DNA from 2 places in the Arthrobacter sp. Ld5 genome. Region 1 is predicted to be linked to the other one. Evidence: predicted binding sites of a transcription regulator. Region 1 holds the regulator's gene; the other holds the start of a gene.
The links. Region 1 encodes LexA, which represses DNA repair genes until DNA is damaged. Its sites were predicted from a motif close to TCGAACANNTGTTCGA; they were not measured.
Positions count from the first base shown of each region.

Region 2: a site for LexA is predicted at 6,903-6,918, ahead of ACSGDB_RS01785 (DUF222 domain-containing protein). Genes of this name have one in related genera too.

Region 1 covers NZ_JBPKBO010000005.1:45,698-54,580, forward strand. The annotation lists gene hisH (imidazole glycerol phosphate synthase subunit HisH) at 1-426, opposite strand, end outside; gene hisB (imidazoleglycerol-phosphate dehydratase HisB) at 423-1,040, opposite strand; gene ACSGDB_RS02750 (DUF2461 family protein) at 1,162-1,851, opposite strand; gene ACSGDB_RS02755 (histidinol-phosphate transaminase) at 1,936-3,030, opposite strand; gene ACSGDB_RS02760 (LysM peptidoglycan-binding domain-containing protein) at 3,102-3,569, opposite strand; gene lexA (transcriptional repressor LexA) at 3,955-4,665, shown strand; gene ACSGDB_RS02770 (ATP-dependent DNA helicase) at 4,693-6,765, opposite strand; gene hflX (GTPase HflX) at 6,758-8,341, opposite strand; gene ACSGDB_RS02780 (class I SAM-dependent methyltransferase) at 8,464-8,883, shown strand, end outside.
Region 2 covers NZ_JBPKBO010000003.1:97,135-106,017, forward strand. The annotation lists gene ACSGDB_RS01760 (ABC transporter substrate-binding protein) at 1-1,565, shown strand, start outside; gene ACSGDB_RS01765 (ABC transporter permease) at 1,562-2,563, shown strand; gene ACSGDB_RS01770 (ABC transporter permease) at 2,560-3,450, shown strand; gene ACSGDB_RS01775 (dipeptide ABC transporter ATP-binding protein) at 3,453-5,225, shown strand; gene ACSGDB_RS01780 (acyl-CoA dehydrogenase family protein) at 5,222-6,493, shown strand; gene ACSGDB_RS01785 (DUF222 domain-containing protein) at 7,114-8,727, shown strand.

The sequences.
Region 1 (8,883 bases):
CCGTTCGTCCGCGAGGCCGTCGAACAGGACGGTGTCCTCCGGCGGGTCCACGGTGTTCCAGCCCATGTGCGGCACCACGTCCGCCTTGAGGCGTTCGACGGTGCCGGGCCACTCGCCCATGCCGGGCGTGCGCACGCCGTGCTCCACGCCCTCGTCGAAGAGCACCTGGAGGCCCACGCAGATCCCGAGCACGGGACGGCCGCCGGCGACACGGCGCCCGATCATCCGCAGGGCGTCGACGTCCTTCAGACCTTTCATGACGGCGGCGAAGGCGCCGACGCCGGGGACGAGCAGCCCGTCGGCGTTCAGGACGTCGTCGGGCTTGGAACTGAGGACGACGTCGGCACCCACGTGTTCGAGGGCGCGCACCACGGAGCGGACGTTGCCCGACCCGTAGTCGAGGACCGTGACGGTGCGGGCGCTCACAGCGCGCCCTTCGTGGAGGGGATCCCCTCGACCCGCGGATCCGGCTCGACCGCCGCGCGGAGTGCCCGGGCGAGGGCCTTGAACTGCGCCTCCACGATGTGGTGCGGATCGCGGCCGGCGATGACGGTGACGTGCAGGCAGATCTGGGCGTGCAGTGCGAGCGCCTCGAACACGTGACGCGTCAGCGATCCGGTGAAGTGCCCGCCGATGAGGTGGTACTCCTGGCCGGCCGGTTCCCCGCCGTGCACGAGGAAGGGACGCCCCGAGATGTCGACGACGGCGTTGGCGAGGGCCTCGTCGAGAGGCACGGTCGCCTCGCCGAAGCGCCGGATCCCGGCCTTCGTGCCGAGGGCGATGCGCAGGGCCTCGCCGATCGCGATGGCCGTGTCCTCCACCGTGTGGTGGACGTCGATGTGGGTGTCGCCGGAAGACCTGATGGTCAGGTCGATGAGCGAGTGCTTCGACAGTGCGGTGAGCATGTGGTCGTAGAACGGCACCGTGGTGTCGATCGACGAGGTCCCGGTGCCGTCGAGGTCGAGTTCCACGAGGACCGAGGACTCGCTCGTGACGCGCTCGATACGGGCCGTACGGCCGCGGGCGGCATCAACAGTCATAACATCTTCCTTCTGTGCGCGTGATTCAGGCGCGGATCGACGTGGGGCCAGGACGGGCGGCGCGAGCCACCCGGCGGTCCTGCCCTTCAATTCTAGGGTGTACGCGCACGCCGGGTTCGCGTCAGCGCACCCCGCTGCTCCGGCGCGGTCCGAACCGCTGCTCCGCGGGAAGGGTCGATGGTCCCACGAAGCGGGCCAGCCACTCGTGCAGCGCGGCCGGTTCCCGCAGGAGCTCGTCGATGGCTGCCGCGGCGGAGGCGACGTCCACCCAGGCGGGCCTGCGCACGCGGTGGTTGACCTCGAGGCCCTTCCACCGGAGCAGATCGGCGCGGGGATGGCCCGCCGCGTAGCCCCGTGGGACGCGCTTCAGCGGTTCCGCCCGACCGGGACGGATCATCATCCCCCGCCCCGCGACAGCGCCGATCGCTGCGATCAGGGCCGGACCCGAGACGTCGTCGGCGACCGCGGCGCGGAAGTGGGCGAGCTGGTCCGCTGCGGGGAACGGCAGGCCGGTGGCCACCAGTAGGCCGAGGCTGCTCACGCGGAGGAACGCACCCACCCCGTCCGGCCGTTCGGCGACGGCGCCGATGAAGGTCTTGTACGGCGGGCTGTCCGCCCGGAACCGGACGTCGTTGTACGGGCGGTGGATCCGCCAGTCCGAGAAGACCGTCAGGGCCGCGCACACGGCGGTGAAGACCGGCCGGACGCCCACGTCGTACAACCTGCGCTGTCGAGCCCAGAACTCGGGGGTGTTGTCCGCCTCCAGCCGCGCGAAGAACGCCTGCGCCTCATCGAAGATCGGACGATCCATGCGAGCCATGATGGGCGATGCGCCCGGCCGGTGCAAGGGCCGCCCGGGCCACGCAGGTGCCCCGGGCCCGGCCCGGGATCCGCGTCAGAGCAGCGCTGCCAGCGCCGTCAGGAAAGCCGTCGTCTCCTCCTCCGTGCCGGCCGTGACGCGCAGGGAGCCCGGGATACCGACATCCCGGATGAGGACGCCCGCCTCCAGGAGTCCCTGCCAGATGCGGTGCGGATCCTCGAGGCCCGAGAAGAAGACGAAGTTCGAATCCGACCGCGCCGGCGAGAGCCCGAGCGCCTCGAGTTCCCGCACGATGCGGTCCCGCTGCACCTTGATCGCCTCGACGTTCGCCAGGAGCGTGTCCGCGTGGGTGAGGGCGGCGTTCGCGGCCGCCTGGGTGATGGCGGAGAGGTGGTACGGCAACCGGACGAGCCGCAGGGCGTCGGTGACCTCCGGCGCGGCCGCGAGGTAGCCGATCCTCGCCCCGGCGAGGGCGAAGGCCTTGCTCATGGTCCGGGACACGAGCAGGCGCGGGCGTCCGGGAAGAAGGGTGAGGGCGCTCGCCGTGCCGGCCTGCGCGAATTCGCCGTAGGCCTCGTCCACGATGATGATGGCGCGCGCATCCTCGCCGGCCTCGTAGGCGGCCTCGACCACGTCGAGGCCCAGCGCCGTGCCGGTCGGGTTGTTCGGCGAGCACAGGAACACGATGTTCGCTCCCGAGGCGCGGACCGCGGCCGCGGTGTCCTCCGGCGTCATGGTGTAGGCGGCACCGCGCGCGGCCGTGACGTAGCGCGTGCCCGTCCCGCTCGCGAGCAGCGGGTACATCGAGTAGGTGGGAGGGAAGCCGAGCGCGGTACGTCCGGGGCCTCCGAAGGCCTGGAGGACCTGCTGGAGCACCTCGTTGGAGCCGTTGGCCGCCCACAGCTGCTCGGGCGTCAGTCCGTGCCCGAGGTAGTCCGCGAGGTTCTTCCGCAGTTCCGTGAACTCGCGGTCGGGGTACCGGTTGAGTCCCCGGGTCGCCGCCGAGACGGCCTCCACGATCGCCGCGTGGACGTCGGCCGGGACGCCGTAGGTGTTCTCGTTGACGTTGAGCAGGATGGGGACGTCCAGTTGCGGGGCGCCGTACGGGTGCAGCCCGACGAGGTCGTCACGCAGGGGAAGGTTGGCCAGGGCTTCGACGGAGGAGGACACCACTTCAGGTTAAGGGATGCCGTCTTCGACGGACGAATGATCCACGTGCCCGCGGCCCGGTAGGGTGCGGTTCACCCGGCAGCGGGTACCGCGATGCTCTGCCCGGCCTGCACCACGGAGCTGTGCAGATCGTTGAGCTCCACGATCTCCGCGACGACCTCCCGGGGGTCGCGGTCCGGCGCGTAGGTCACGGCGAGGTCCCACAGGGTCTCCCCGGTGGAGACGTTCACATCGACCGTGGCCGTGGACGTGGGTGCCAACTCCCCCGCCCTGGCCTCGGAGGTCAGGAACGCCGCGAGGAGAATCAGCGCCGCGACGCCGAGGGCGATCGGCAGGCCGACCAGCAGCAGGCGGCCCCGCCGGGTCAGCGTCAGGGGGCGGTCCGCACTCCGCTGCGTGGAGGTACGAACCGGGCCGGGACCGGAGGCTGCCGCGGAGGGCACGGGGACGGTGGGGAGGGGCGTGGGGAGGAGCCTGAGATGGTTCTCGGCCCGAGCGGGCGTCCACAGCGAGCTGCCATGCAGTGCGGGTGTAACCATTGCCGTTCCTCTTTCCTTCGAATGTCCGCGCCGGACGACCGTCCGATTCGAACAAACGTTCTAATGAGTATCTGCCTATTTCTAGCACCTACGGACGATCCATGTCGAGACTCGGTCGAACATATGTTTGAAAACTGCTCCCGACTGTCCTAGCGTGGAGAGATCAGGACATCGTCGGCGGATGCCGCTCTCCACGGGCGGTTCCGTGGTCGATGTGTCCCACACAATCAGCCGCCTCTGACAGAACGGCTTCCCGACCACGGAAGCGGACCGGCGGCGACAACCGGATCAGTGATCCAAGGCGAAAGGCGCACCAGTGGCGGAATCACCAGCCGCGGCCCGGCAGGAATCGAACACTGCCGACGTCCCGGCGGATGCGGTACCCATCTCCGCGGGCCGGGGCCGGCCGCGGGGTCGCTCGGTGTCCAAGGGGCTGACCGCCCGGCAGCTGACGATCCTCGAGACGATCCAGCGGTCGATCGCCGACAAGGGGTATCCGCCGTCCATGCGGGAGATCGGTGACACGGTGGGCCTCGCCAGCCTGTCCAGCGTGACCCACCAGCTGTCGCAGCTCGAGCGGCTCGGCTACGTGCGCCGGGACCCCAAGCGTCCCCGCGCCATGGAGGTCCTGCTCCCGCTGACCCTGGCCCCGGACACCTCGGGCACCCGGACCGGCCCGTCCGCGGACGGCAGGCCCGCCGTCGAGCACGGGATCGCCGTCGACACCGCCCTCGTGCCGCTCGTGGGGCGTATCGCCGCCGGCGGGCCGATCCTCGCGGACCAGATGGTCGAGGACGTCATGCCGCTGCCCCGCCAGCTGGTCGGCCACGGGGACCTGTTCATGCTCAGGGTCTCGGGGGACTCGATGGTGGATGCCGCCATCTGCGACGGCGACTGGGTGGTGGTCCGGCGGCAGCAGAGTGCGCAGAACGGGGACATCGTGGCAGCGCTGCTCGACGAGGAGGCCACGGTCAAGACGTTCCGCCAGCGGGACGGCCATACCTGGCTCCTCCCGCAGAACACGCGCTACGAGCCCATCCTCGGCGACCACGCCAGCATCATGGGCAAGGTCGTCTCGGTGCTGCGCGCCCTGTAGCCGTCGTGCGGCGGGCGGGCCGGAGCGTCAGCGGGCGGAGAGACGCTCCAGGATGCCCGTGACGGTCGCGCGGTCCGTCGTCGCCCAGAAGGGTGGGAGGGCTGCCCGCAGGAAGCCGCCGTACCGCGCCGTGGCGAGGCGGCTGTCCAGGACGGCCACCACGCCCCTGTCCCCCGCCGCCCTGATCAGGCGTCCCGCGCCCTGCGCGAGCCGGACGGCGGCGTGCGTGGCGGAGACGCTCATGAAGCCGTTGCCCCCGTTCCTGGCCACCGCCCGGGTGCGGGCGGTCATCAGCGGGTCGTCCGGGCGCGGGAACGGGATGCGGTCGATCACGACCAGCCGGCACGAGGCCCCGGGCACGTCCACGCCCTGCCACAGGGACATGGTGCCGAACAGGCAGGTGTCCGGTTCGTCCGCGAACTGCGTGACCAGGGCGTTGAGCGAGGACTCCCCCTGGCACAGGATCTCGAAGTCCACCTCCGGTCGCAGCGCCTCCGCTGCCTCCTCGGCGGCACGCTTCGACGAGAACAGTCCCAGCGCTCCTCCCCGGGACGCCGTGAGCAGTCCCAGCAGCTCCTCGAGCTGCGCCTCGGAGGTGCCGCGCTCGGGCTTCGGGAGGTCCTTCGCCACGTAGAGGACGCCCTGCCGCGGGTAGTCGAAGGGACTGCCGACATCGACCCCCGTCCAGGCGGGTGCTCCGGGACCGCTGAGTCCCAGCGACCCGGCGACGGGACCGAACTCGGAGCCGATCGCGAGGGTCGCGGAGGTCAGGATCACGGTGTGGTCCTCGAACAGGCCCTCCCGGAGGCGTCCGGCGACGGACAGCGGCGCGACGTTCAGCGTGGCGGGTGCGCTCTCGTCGGGCTGGGCGTACCCCGCGCCCGGCGTGAAGGTGCTGGGACGCGACGCCCACACGACCTCGCCCAGGTCCGACGCCGCGAGGATCCGTTCGGCGAGCTCGAAGACCAGCGTGGTGCGGGACCGCGCGACCTGCCGGCCGCCGTCGGCGTCGGACTCGGACTTGCCGTCCGTCTTCGTGTCCGACAGCGCGGCCCGGGACGCGTCCCGCACCTGGGCGAGGGCCTGGCCGAGATCCTCCGGGAGCCCTCCGGGCAGCAGGCCCGAGGGCACGAGCTCGGCGGCCGCCTCGAACGCGTCGGCGGCCGTGTCGAGGGCGCCGGTGGCGATGGAGGCGTGGCGGCGGAGCGCCGCGGCCGCCGCGCTGACCATCGAGGCTGAGAGCTGGCCGGACACGGCCCCGGTGACCCGGTCGTGGAGCTCGTGCGCCTCGTCGATGACGACGACGTCGTACTCCGGCAGGACGGCGAGGCCCTCGAAGGCGCTGATCGCGAGCATCGCGTGGTTGGTGATGATGATGTCGGCATCCGCCGCCGCGGCGCGCGCCTTCTCGCTGAAGCACTCGGAGGCCACCGGACAGCGTGCTGAGCCGAGGCACTCCATGCTGGAGACGGACACCTGGCGCCACGCGCGGTCGCTCACGCCGGGGACGAGGTCGTCGCGATCGCCGGTCGTCGTCTCCTCGGCCCACTCGCGCAGCCGGACGACGTCCCTGCCGAGCGCCGAGGACGGGCCGTCGGTGGCCGGCGCCGGGTGCGGGGCGGCGTCCTCGCCCAGGCTGAAGAGCGTGCCGGGCGCGTCCTCCTCGGGGAACCCGCCGCCGGTCTTGTGGCGGCAGACGTAGTTGGAGCGGCCCTTGAGCAGGGCGACGTCGACGGGGCGCGTGAGCGCGGGGCCCACCGCGTCCAGCAGGCGCGGGAGGTCCCTGCCGACGATCTGCGCCTGAAGGGCGAGCGTGGCCGTCGAGACGACCGAGGGCCGGTCGCTGTCCATCGCGTGGGCGATCAGCGGGACCAGGTACGCGAGGGACTTCCCGGTGCCGGTGCCGGCCTGGACGAGCAGGTGCTCCCCCGAGCGGATCGACTCGCTGACCTGGCGGACCATCTCGTGCTGGCCGGAGCGCATCTCGCCGCCCATGGCCCCCACGGCGGCGTCGAGCAGTTCGAGGGCCTGCCGGGCTTCGTCCGAGTGGCGGGACGCGTCCGGCGCCGCCACGGCGCCGGACCGCGTGCTCTCACTCATGCCGGACGTACGCCTCCAGTTCGGAGGCCAGGCCCTCCCGGACCATCACTTCGAGGCGGGTCCCCTCACCGACGTGCTCCAGGCCGAGGATCTCGACGTCCTCGTCGTGGAGGCGGCTGAGGATCTCCCCGTGCTCGTACGGCACCAGGAGGTCCAGCTTCACACCCGGCCGCGGGATGCCGGCGCTGATCAGCTGGCGCAGCTCGGTGAGCCCCGCGCCCGTCCGCGCGGAGACGACGACGGACCGCGGTTCGCGCTGCCGCAGCCGCTCGATGACGAACGGATCGGCGGCGTCGGCCTTGTTCAGCACGATGATCTCGGGCACCCTGCGGGCGTCCACCTCCGTGAGCACGGCGCGGACGGCCGCGATCTGCCCCTCGGGGTCGGGGTGGGAGGCGTCGACGACGTGCAGGATCAGGTCCGAGTCGGCGACCTCCTCGAGGGTCGAACGGAACGCCTCGACCAGCTGGGTGGGCAGCGAGCGGACGAACCCGACGGTGTCGGCGAGCGTGTAGCCGATCCCGTCGGGCGTCTCGGCCTTGCGGACCGTGGGATCCAGTGTGGCGAACAGGGCGTTTTCGACGAGGACGCCGGCATCGGTGAGCCGGTTCAGGAGGGAGGACTTCCCCGCGTTGGTGTAGCCGGCGATGGCCACGGACGGCACCTGGTTCCGACGGCGGTTGGCGCGCTTGGTCTCCCGCGCCGGCTTCATCCCGGCGATCTCGCGGCGGAGCTTCGCCATGCGCGTGCGAATCTTGCGCCGGTCGAGTTCGATCTTCGTCTCGCCGGGGCCGCGGGAGCCCATGCCGGCGCCCGCGCTGCCGACCTGGCCACCGGCCTGGCGGGACATCGACTCACCCCAGCCGCGCAGGCGCGGCAGCAGGTACTCGAGCTGCGCGAGTTCCACCTGGGCCTTGCCCTCGCGGCTCTTCGCGTGCTGGGCGAAGATGTCGAGGATCAGTGCGGTCCGGTCGATCACCTTGACCTTCACGATGTCCTCCAGCCCGCGGCGCTGTGACGGCGACAGCTCGCTGTCGACGATCACGGTGTCCGCACCGGTCGCCTGGACGATCGCCTTCAGCTCCTGGGCCTTGCCCGAGCCGAGGAATGTGCCCGGGTCCGGCTTGAGGCGTCGCTGCACGATGCCGTCGAGCACCTCGGAGCCGGCGGTCTCGGCGAGTGCGGCGAGCTCCTGGAGCGAGTTCTCGGCATCCTGGGCGGTGCCCTCACTCCACAGGCCGGCGAGGACGACCCGCTCCAGCCTGAGCTGCCGGTACTCGACCTCGGTGACGTCCTCGAGTTCGGTGGACAGTCCCGCGACGCGCCGGAGCGCCCGGCGTTCGGCCAGGTCCTCCTGGTCCCCGTCGGCGTCCGACGGCGTCCCGTCCTGCGAGAGGGCCTGTGCCCGCGACCGCCAGGTCTTCCCGGTCGGCGCGGGGGTCTCCTCCGCCCCTGATGTTCCCTTCGTCGCCTTAGCCACGGCAGCTTCGTCGCTGGCGAGGATCCGGTCGATGACGGCCTGGATCTCCTCCGGGCCCATGTCGGCGCCGGTGGAATGTCCGTTGTTCTCGGTCATGGTCTCCCTAGGTGGATGTCCGACCATCCTACGGCGGCCGGCCCGACGCGCTCCAGCGTATTCTCCCAGCGCGAAACCGGCCCGCGCGGACGCGCCTCCGGGGTGCCGCTAGGCTCTTGTGCATGGAGTCTCAGCACTATTTCAGCGCACAACCGGCGGGACCGGACACGCGCCGACCGCTCTCCGTCGTCCTCGGTGGCGCACGCAGGGACCTCGTGACCTCGTCCGGCCTGTTCAGCCCCGACGGCGTCGACAAGGGCACCGCGATCCTGCTCGACGCCGTCCCCGAGCCGCAGGGGCGCCGCATGCTGGACATCGGCAGCGGCTGGGGGCCGATCGCCCTCACCCTCGCCCTGAAGGCGCCCGACGCGGACGTCTACGCCGTGGACGTCAACGAGCGGTGCATCGCCCTGACGGCGGAGAACGCCGCCCGCCTCGGGCTGGGGAACGTGGTGGCCTGCGCCCCCGACGCGGTGGACGACGCCCTCACCTTCGACACCATCTGGTCCAATCCGCCCATCCGGATCGGGAAGCAGGAGCTG
Region 2 (8,883 bases), on a different contig from region 1:
GCGGCTGCGGAGGGACGGCGGCCGCGAGCGAGGACGACACCTTCGTCTTCGCCACCGGCAAGGACATCTCCTGCCTCGATCCCCACGTCAACGGGGACATGCCACAGGCGTCCATCGCCGCGAACTACCTTGACTCCCTGGTCTCGCAGGACAAGGAGGGCCGGATCCACCCGTGGCTGGCCACGGACTGGTCGGTGTCCGACGACGGCCTCACCTACACCTTCACGATGCGCGACGACGTCCACTTCACCGACGGCACCCGGCTCACCGCGGAGGCAGTCAAGGCCAACCTCGACCACATGGTCGACCCGGATACGCAGTCGGGGACGGCCGGCGGCTACCTCAAGCCCTATGTCGGTACGGAGGTCGTGGACGAGACCACGGCCGTCGTCACCCTCAACCGCCCGTACGCGGCGTTCCTCGAGGTGCTCGCGCAGCCCTTCCTCGGCATCGAATCGCCGGAGGCGCTCGAACGCCCGCAGGCCGAGAACTGCAACGCACCCGTGGGGACCGGCCCCTACAAGATCGTCGACTACGTACCGCAGTCCAGGGTCAGCCTCGTCCGTAACGAGGACTACAACTCAGCCCCGCCCTACGCGCAGCACCAGGGTCCGGCGCACATCGAGAAGATCGAGTGGCGGATCGTCCCGGAGGACTCCACGCGTTACGGGCTGCTCCGGGCCGGCCAGGTGGACGCCCTGGACCTCATGCCGTCCGTCCACTTCGACGAGGCGGAGGCCGACCCGCACGTGGAGCTCATCCTGCAGGACCGGCCCGGCAACCCGACGAACCTGATCCTCAACACGACGCGCGCACCGTTCGACGATCTCGCGGTCAGGAAGGCGTTCCTGCACAGCGCCTACCTCGACGCCGGCATCGACAGCGTCTACTTCGGCACGGTGACCCGAGCCGGCGGACCGCTGAGCTCCACCACGGGGTTCTACTCCCCCGACTTCGAGCACGTCTACGATCCGGACCCGGAGAAGGCCGCACGTCTCCTGGACGGGGCCGGCTGGACGGAGCGCGACGACGAGGGCTTCCGCATCAAGGACGGCGAGCGCCTGACCGTTCACTTCCCCTACACACCGGGCGCGTGGCCCACCGCGCATCAGGCGCTCGTGACGCAGATCCAGGCGACGGCGAAGAAGGCCGGTTTCGAGGTGCTCATCGAGAACGGCGACGGTGCAACCGTCAGCGAACTCGGCAACACCTTCGACTACGACCTCCGCGCCGACTACTGGAACACCAACACGGCCGACGTCCTGAGAATCGTCTTCTCCTCCGAGTACACCGAATCGGCGGGTTTCGTGCCCAACGGATCCGGTTTCCGCAACCCCGAGCTCGATGGCATCCTCAACGACGCCCTCGCCACCGACGACCCCGCCGAACGCGGGGACCTCTACTACCGGGCGCAGCGGATCGTCAGCGACAACGCGCTGCAACTGCCCCTCTACAACCAGGCCAGCCAGGTGGCGCTCCGGAGCGACCGCTACCGGAACCTCACCCTCGAGCCGAGCCTGTCCCTCCCCTACCTCTACGACGTCACGGCGGTGGATTCCGAATGAGTACCCGATCCCTCGATTCCCTCAGCGCCGCAGCCCGCACGACGGCGACCGCCGGCCCCGCCGGCAAGGTCGTCGCGAAGCGGGCGGCCGGCAGCCTCTTCGTCCTCTGGGCGGCCGTGACCCTCACCTTCTTCGTCCTGCGCCTCACGCCGGGCGATCCCGTCACGGCGATCCTCGGCGGTGCGGGCTCCTCACCGTCCGCGGCTACGGTCGCGGCGGTCCGCGCGGAGTACGGGCTCGACCAGCCCGTACTCGTGCAGTACCTCTCCTATCTGGGACATCTCGTCCGCGGCGACTTCGGCGTCTCGTACATCTTCAAGGTCCCGGTCCTGGAGATCATCGGGCCGCAGATCCTGCCCACGCTGCAGCTCGCCGGGCTGGCCCTGGTCTTCGCGTGGGTGATCGCCCTCGCGTTCACCCTCCTCACCGTGGGGCGCGGGCGCGTGCTCGACGGCGCCGGCCGCGCCGTCGAGGTGCTCTTCGCCTCCCTCCCTCAGTTCTGGGTGGGCATCATGCTCGCGGTGGTCTTCGCCGTCACCCTCGGCTGGTTCCCGGTGGCGGGCAATGACGGCTTCCGGTCGCTCGTGCTGCCGGCGCTCTCGCTCGCGATCCCCCTGGCCGGGTTCATCGCCCAGGTCACCCGCTCCTCGTTCGAGGACGCCCTTGCGCAGCCGTTCGTCCTCAGTGCCCGGGCCCGCGGCCTGAGCGACACCGCCGTCCGGCTCACCCACGCCCTCCGGCATGCGATCCTCCCCGGCCTCACGCTCTCCGCCTGGGCGGTGGGCTCGCTCGTCAGTTCCGCCGTCGTCGCGGAGATCATCTTCGCCCGTCCCGGCCTCGGCAGGTCGCTCGTGGACGCCATCGTGAACCGCGACCTGCCCATCACCCTCGCCGTGGTGGTCATCATCGCCGCGGTCTACATCCTCGTGAACCTCGTGGTGGACATCCTCTACCGCGTGGTCGACCCCCGCACGAACCCGAAGGGATCCGCAGCATGAGCCTCACCCTCGGCCCCACGACGGCGGAGGGCGGCACCGTCGCCCCGGCCGCGCCCGCCCCGTCCCGGGCCGGACGCCTGGTCCGCAACACCCCGATCGGTGTCTGGATCGCTGCCGCACTGTTCGCCTTCCTCGTCCTCGCCGCCGTCGTCCCGTCCGTCTTCCTGCGGCAGGACCCGTTCGAGATCGATCCCGCCAACGCCTTCCAGCCCCCGGGCGGCGCGCACCTGTTCGGCACCGACCAGAACGGACGGGACGTCTTCTCCCGGGTGATCGCCGGCACAGGGCAGTCCCTGCTGCTCGGGCTCGCCGCCACAGCGATCGGCCTGCTCCTCGGCGGCGCCCTCGGCATCACCGCGGGCGTCTCGGGCCGGTGGCTGGACTCGGCGATCTGCCGTTTCGTGGAGATCCTGTTCGCCTTTCCGGGCCTGCTCCTGGCCCTGATCGTCATCGCGGTATCGGGCACCGGCGTCGTCACCGCCGCCGTCGCCGTCGGGGTCGGTTCAGCCCCCGGTTATGCCAGGATGCTGCGCACGCAGACCCTGCAGGTCATCGCGGCCCCCTATGTGGAAACAGCCCTCGCGCTCGGCCGGTCCCGGACCCACCTGCTTTGGTCCACGATCATCCCCAACGTGGCGCGGCCCCTCTTCGTGCTCGTCACCCTCGGGATCGGCCAGGCGATCGTCTGGGCATCCTCGCTCAGCTTCCTCGGCCTCGGGGCGCAGCCGCCGGCCGCGGAGTGGGGCGCCATGCTCGCCGACGGCCGCAACTACCTCCAGGTCGCCTGGTGGATCGCCGCCTTCCCCGGCATCTTCATCACCCTCGCCGCCCTCACCACCACCGTGGTGGGACACCACCTGCAGCGCCGACTCGAAGCAGAGGTCTGACCATGACTGACCCCCACACCAACCTCAGGGACACCGCCGAGCAGCCGCTGCTCGCGATCGACAACCTCACCGTGTCCTTCACCACCCCGCGTGGCACGGTCGACGTCGTCCGCGACGTGTCGCTAGCGCTCGCACCCGGCCGGGCGCTCGCCCTCGTGGGCGAGTCGGGTTCCGGCAAGACCGTGACGGCTCGCACGCTCGCGGGACTGAACGCCCCTAACGCCCGGGTGGCGGCCGACCGCCTCGACGTCCTCGGCCGCGACGCCACCCGCCTGTCCGAGCGGCAGTGGCGGCGCCTGCGCGGCAAGGACATCGGCTACGTACTGCAGGACGCCCTCGTCTCCCTCGATCCCCTCCGCACGGTCGGCCAGGAGATCGACGAGGCCCTCCGCACCCATGGAATCCGGGGACGGGCCGAACGGCAGGAGCGGATCCACGCCGCGCTGCGCGACGCCGGCATCCCCGACCCCGTGGTCCGCGCACGCCAGCGGTCCGACGAATTGTCCGGCGGACTCCGGCAGCGGGCGCTCATCGCCCAGGCCACCGTGCTCGACCCGCGCCTCGTGATCGCCGACGAACCGACCACCGCGCTCGACGCCACCGTGCAGGCACAGATCCTCGAACTACTCGCAGGGCTGAAGGAGCAGGGACGCGGGCTCATCCTCATCTCGCACGACCTCGCCGTCGTGAGCCATCTGGCCGACGAGATCGCCGTCATGCAGCACGGGCGCATCGTCGAATCCGGGCGTGCGGACGAGGTGCTCGGCAATCCCCGGCACGAGTACACGCGCCAGCTGATCGACGCCGTCCCCTCCGCCGCCGGCAAGGGCACCCGGCTGTCCGCCGTGCCGCGGGTCTCGGTAGCCACCCGGCCCACGCGGCGCTCGGCGTTCTCCGACGACGCCCCTGCCATCGAGGCACGGAACCTCGTGAAGGCCTACGCCGGCCCGGCCGGCACGCGCCGCACCGTCGTCGACGACGTCTCCTTCACACTCGCCGCGGGGAAGACGCTCGGCATCGTCGGCGAATCGGGGTCCGGCAAGTCGACGACGGCGCGCATCGCGCTCGGCCTCACCGATCCCGACGCCGGCACGGTCGCCCTCGGGGGCCTGCCGTGGGTCGGAAGCGGTATCGGCGAAGCCCTCCGTCGCCCCCACCGACCGGACATCCAGCTCGTCAACCAGGATCCGCTGAGTTCGTTCGACCCCCGCTTCAGCGTGGGCCGCATCATCACCGACGCCCTCGACGCCGGATCCATCGGGGCCGCCGGTGAGCGACGGGACCGTGCGGCCAAGCTCCTCGGGCAGGTGGGGCTGCCACTGGATCTGGTCGACCGGCGACCGCTCACGCTCTCGGGCGGCCAGCGGCAGCGCGTCGCGATCGCCCGGGCCCTGGCGCTCCAGCCCCGCGTCCTGCTGCTCGACGAACCCGTCTCCGCGCTCGATGTCTCCATCCAGGCGCAGGTCCTCGACCTCCTGGCGGACCTGCAGGAACAGCTCGCGCTCAGCTACCTGTTCATCAGCCACGACCTCGGTGTCATCCACCACGTGAGCGACGACGTCCTGGTGCTCAAGGACGGACGCGTGGTGGAGTCCGGCACGGCGTCGTCGATCTTCACCGCGCCGGCCACGGGCTACACGCGGGCCCTGCTCGACGCCGTGCCCGCCATGCCCGCCCGGGAGACCGCCGTCGTCCGTCCCGCCGGCGCTCCGGACGCCGGTCCCGGCGCATCCGCACCCACCCCGTTCCACGACCCGGCAGGAGCCGACCGATGACCGCAGAGACACTCACATCCCCGACCACCCAGCTCACGTATGCGCAGCTCGCCGAACGCTTCCGTCCGTTGTTCGAGGAAATCGCCACCGGCGCTGCTCGGCGCGAGGACGAGCGGATCCTCCTGCACACGCAGGTGCGCCGGCTGGCGGACGCCGGCTTCACCGCGCTGCGGGTGCCACTCGAGTACGGCGGAGCCGGGGTGAGCGCCCCGCAGTTCTTCCGGCTGCTCATCGAGCTCGCTGCTGCCGAGTCGAACCTCGCGCAGGCGCTGCGCTGCCACATCGCGTTCGTCGAGGACCGCCTCTACGCCGCCGATCCCGTGTGGCTGCGGCGCATCGCCCGGGGCGCGGTGCTCGGCAACGCGTGGACCGAGACCGGACCGGTCCCCGTCGGCGGTGTCAGCACCACCATCACGCGCGACGGCGATGTGTACCGGGTCGACGGCACCAAGTACTACACCACCGGCAGCTTGTACGCGGACTGGATCCAGACGGGTGCGCGAACGAGCGACGGCGCCGACGTCATCGCGCTCGTGCGGCGGGATGCGCCGGGGGTCGAGGTCGTCGACGACTGGGACGGCTTCGGTCAGCGCCTCACCGCCAGCGGTACGTCGATCTTCCGCAACGTCGTCGTACCTGCTGCGGACGTCATCACCGAGACCGAGCATCCGCCGTACGACACCGGCGTGTACCAGCTCGTCCACGTCGCGACCCTTGCCGGGATCGCGCGGGCAGCTGTCCGGGACGTGGCTGCGGGGGTGCGTGGCAGGACCCGCACCTTCAGCCATGGGAACGGCACGAGACCCAGTGAGGACATCCAGGTGCAGCAGGTCGTGGGGGAAGTCTCGGCGCTCGCCTTCGCGTCCGAGGCTGCTGCACTGCGGGTGGCCGAACTGGTGCAGGAGGCATACGAGGCACACCTCGACCTCCCGCATGAGGACGCGGACTCCGCCGCAGTAGCGGTGGAGTTCGCGTCGTCGCAGGCACAGATCGTGGTGACGGAACAGGTCCAGCGGGCCGCCTCGATCATGTTCAACGCGCTCGGGGCGTCGTCGACCCGCAGGGGGCTCCAGCTCGACCGGCACTGGCGGAACGCACGTACCATCTCGTCGCACAACCCGGTGATCTACAAGTCGAGGATCGTGGGTGACCGGGAGATCAACGGGACGATCCCCGCGTTCGTGTGGCGGGCGGGTGACGCGCCGGGGGCGACGTCGGACGGGGCGACGGGGTCGTCGGGATCGTCGGGATCGTCGGGATCGTCGTAGGCCGGGCGCCGTCGGGCATGACGGGGTCGTCGTCGGCCGAGGCGCCGTCGGGCACGACGCGGTCGTCATCGGCCGGGGCGCCGCCGGGCACGACGGGGTCGTCGTCGGACGCGTCGTAGGCCGGGCGCCGTCGTGCGCGCCGTCGTGTGCGCCCTCGGAGGGAGCTTCGTAGCGGACGGCGTGTCGCGTGCGGTTGGGCGCCCGACCGGGCACGCCGTCGGCCGAGGCACCGTCGTGTGCGCCCTCGTGTGCGCTCTCGTGTGCGCCCTCGGAGGGAGCTTCGTAGCGGACGGCGTGTCGCGTGCGGCTGGGTACCCGACCGGGCACCGGCCCAGTATCCCCAGCACCCCTCGGTATGTCGACAACCAGCAGCCACTCTTCCTCCACATTCCCTTCCCAGCCGCCGAAATAGTACCCATGTTCGATAAAATCGAGGCATGACTACCGCCCCGGTCGAGCGTCTGACCGCACCTCCGAGCCCCCTGGACAGGTCATGCGCAGCGCTTGCCGAGTGCACCCGTGATATCGGCCAGGGCCAGGGCACTCGGTCCCGGCAGGAGGTCGCGGGCCTTCTCCTGGCGATCGAACGCGCCTCGAGGATCGTCGACCACCTCCAAATTTTGGCGGCTCGGCTGGCTGAAGAGCATCACCTTGCCGACGACGAGCAATCCGGCAGCGGCTCGCTCCTGGCGCGGGCAGAGCAGTCGATCAGAGGTGATGCTCCCGCCGGGCCTGCTGCCCGGTGCGCCTCGGTCGGCAGTGGGTTCAGGGATTGCGCCGACTTCCTGCGGGCCACGCTGCGGATCAGCCGCGGTGAGGCGAGACGCCGCCTGAGCCTTGCCGACCTGATCCTCCCTCGCGTCTTACCGACCGGCGCACCGGTTCCTCCCCGGCTCATCAGCCTGGGCGCTGCCGTGACCTCGGGGCTCATCAGCGGTCGGGCCGCCACCCTCGTGGCTCAGGCGATGCAGCGGGTGGACTCGTTCGCGACGCCGGACCAACGCGGGTCGATGGAGCACCACCTGACCCGACAGGCGATGGAATCCGACGAGGACATCCTTCGGGTGCTGGCGCGCCGCTGGGAGAGCGTTCTCGATCAGGACGGGCAGGAACCCACGGACAAGGTGCTGCGCGCACGGCAGGGCGTCTTTTTCCGGGGCAGGCGTCATGGACTGCACTACCTGGAGATCGGTGCGACGGACGAGCAGTTCGAGTTGCTCGCGACCGTCATGAACTCGACGGCGAATCCGCGCAGCACCGCGGGCCGGGCAGAGGGCTCCGCGACCGTCCGCGCATCGGGCACTTCTGACGAAGCGGATGTCCCGAGGGCTTCGGAGGTGGTGGCTTCCGTCGCTTCGGGGTCTTCCATAGCCGGAGTCGCTGACCCGCCGACGGCAACGAGAGCGCAGAGCCTGCTCGATGGGCTCGTCGCCGCCTGCAGGCTCACCTTGAGCACGGCGACGCTTCCCGCGACGGGCGGGCATCGCCCTCAGGTCATGGTGACCATCGACTACAAGGACCTCGTCGGTGCTACTCATCGCGCGGGGTATGCAGTTTTCTCCGAGCAGATGAGTGCGAGGAATATCAGGAAGCTGGCGTGTGACGCCGACATCATCCCGGTGGTCCTGGGCAACGGGGGTCAGGTCCTCGATGTCGGACGGGCACAACGGCTCTTTCCGCCGCATCTTCGGCGAGCGCTCGTCGCGAGGGACAGGGGCTGCGCTTTCCCTGACTGCTCCATCCCCGCCAGTTGGTGCGAAGCCCACCATCTGAAGCCGTGGTCCAAGGGAGGCGTGACGAGCATCGACAACGGAGTCCTGCTCTGTTCACGGCACCATCACGTGATTCATCAGGGGACCTGGACCGTGGAAGCCCGACGTGGCATCCCGTGGTTCACGGCGCCGCGGACATCCGGCCCTCCGCGGATCGCCCGACGAAACAGGTATTGGCAGGCAGGACAGGCAGTCGACACGGCACTGTTCGACGAGGCCGCCCGGTTGCTCGGGGAGGGCTCGGAGGCCGTGGCGACCTTGGAGTTCGCGGACATCGCGGATTGCTCGGAGTTCGCGGATGGCACGTCGACCCCAAAGTTCACGGACGTCGCGTCGACCCCGGACGCAGTGGAGGCCGCGTCGGCCCCGGAGGCCGCGCAAGTCTCGGACGTCACGACGGCCCCGAAGTTCTCGAGGGTCGCGGAGCGTCATCCTGACGCCGGGGAGCGCAGCACCGGGTGATCGGTGCGTCCGGTGCGTCCAGCACGTCCGTCCGGAGTCGAACGTGCACGCTGACGCCCCTCATATCCGGAGCAGGACGTGCACCTGGTACATCCGAGGCAGAACGCACGCCCGAGGAGCCCTGTGCATGCGGTCCGACCCGTGCGTCCGGTGGGG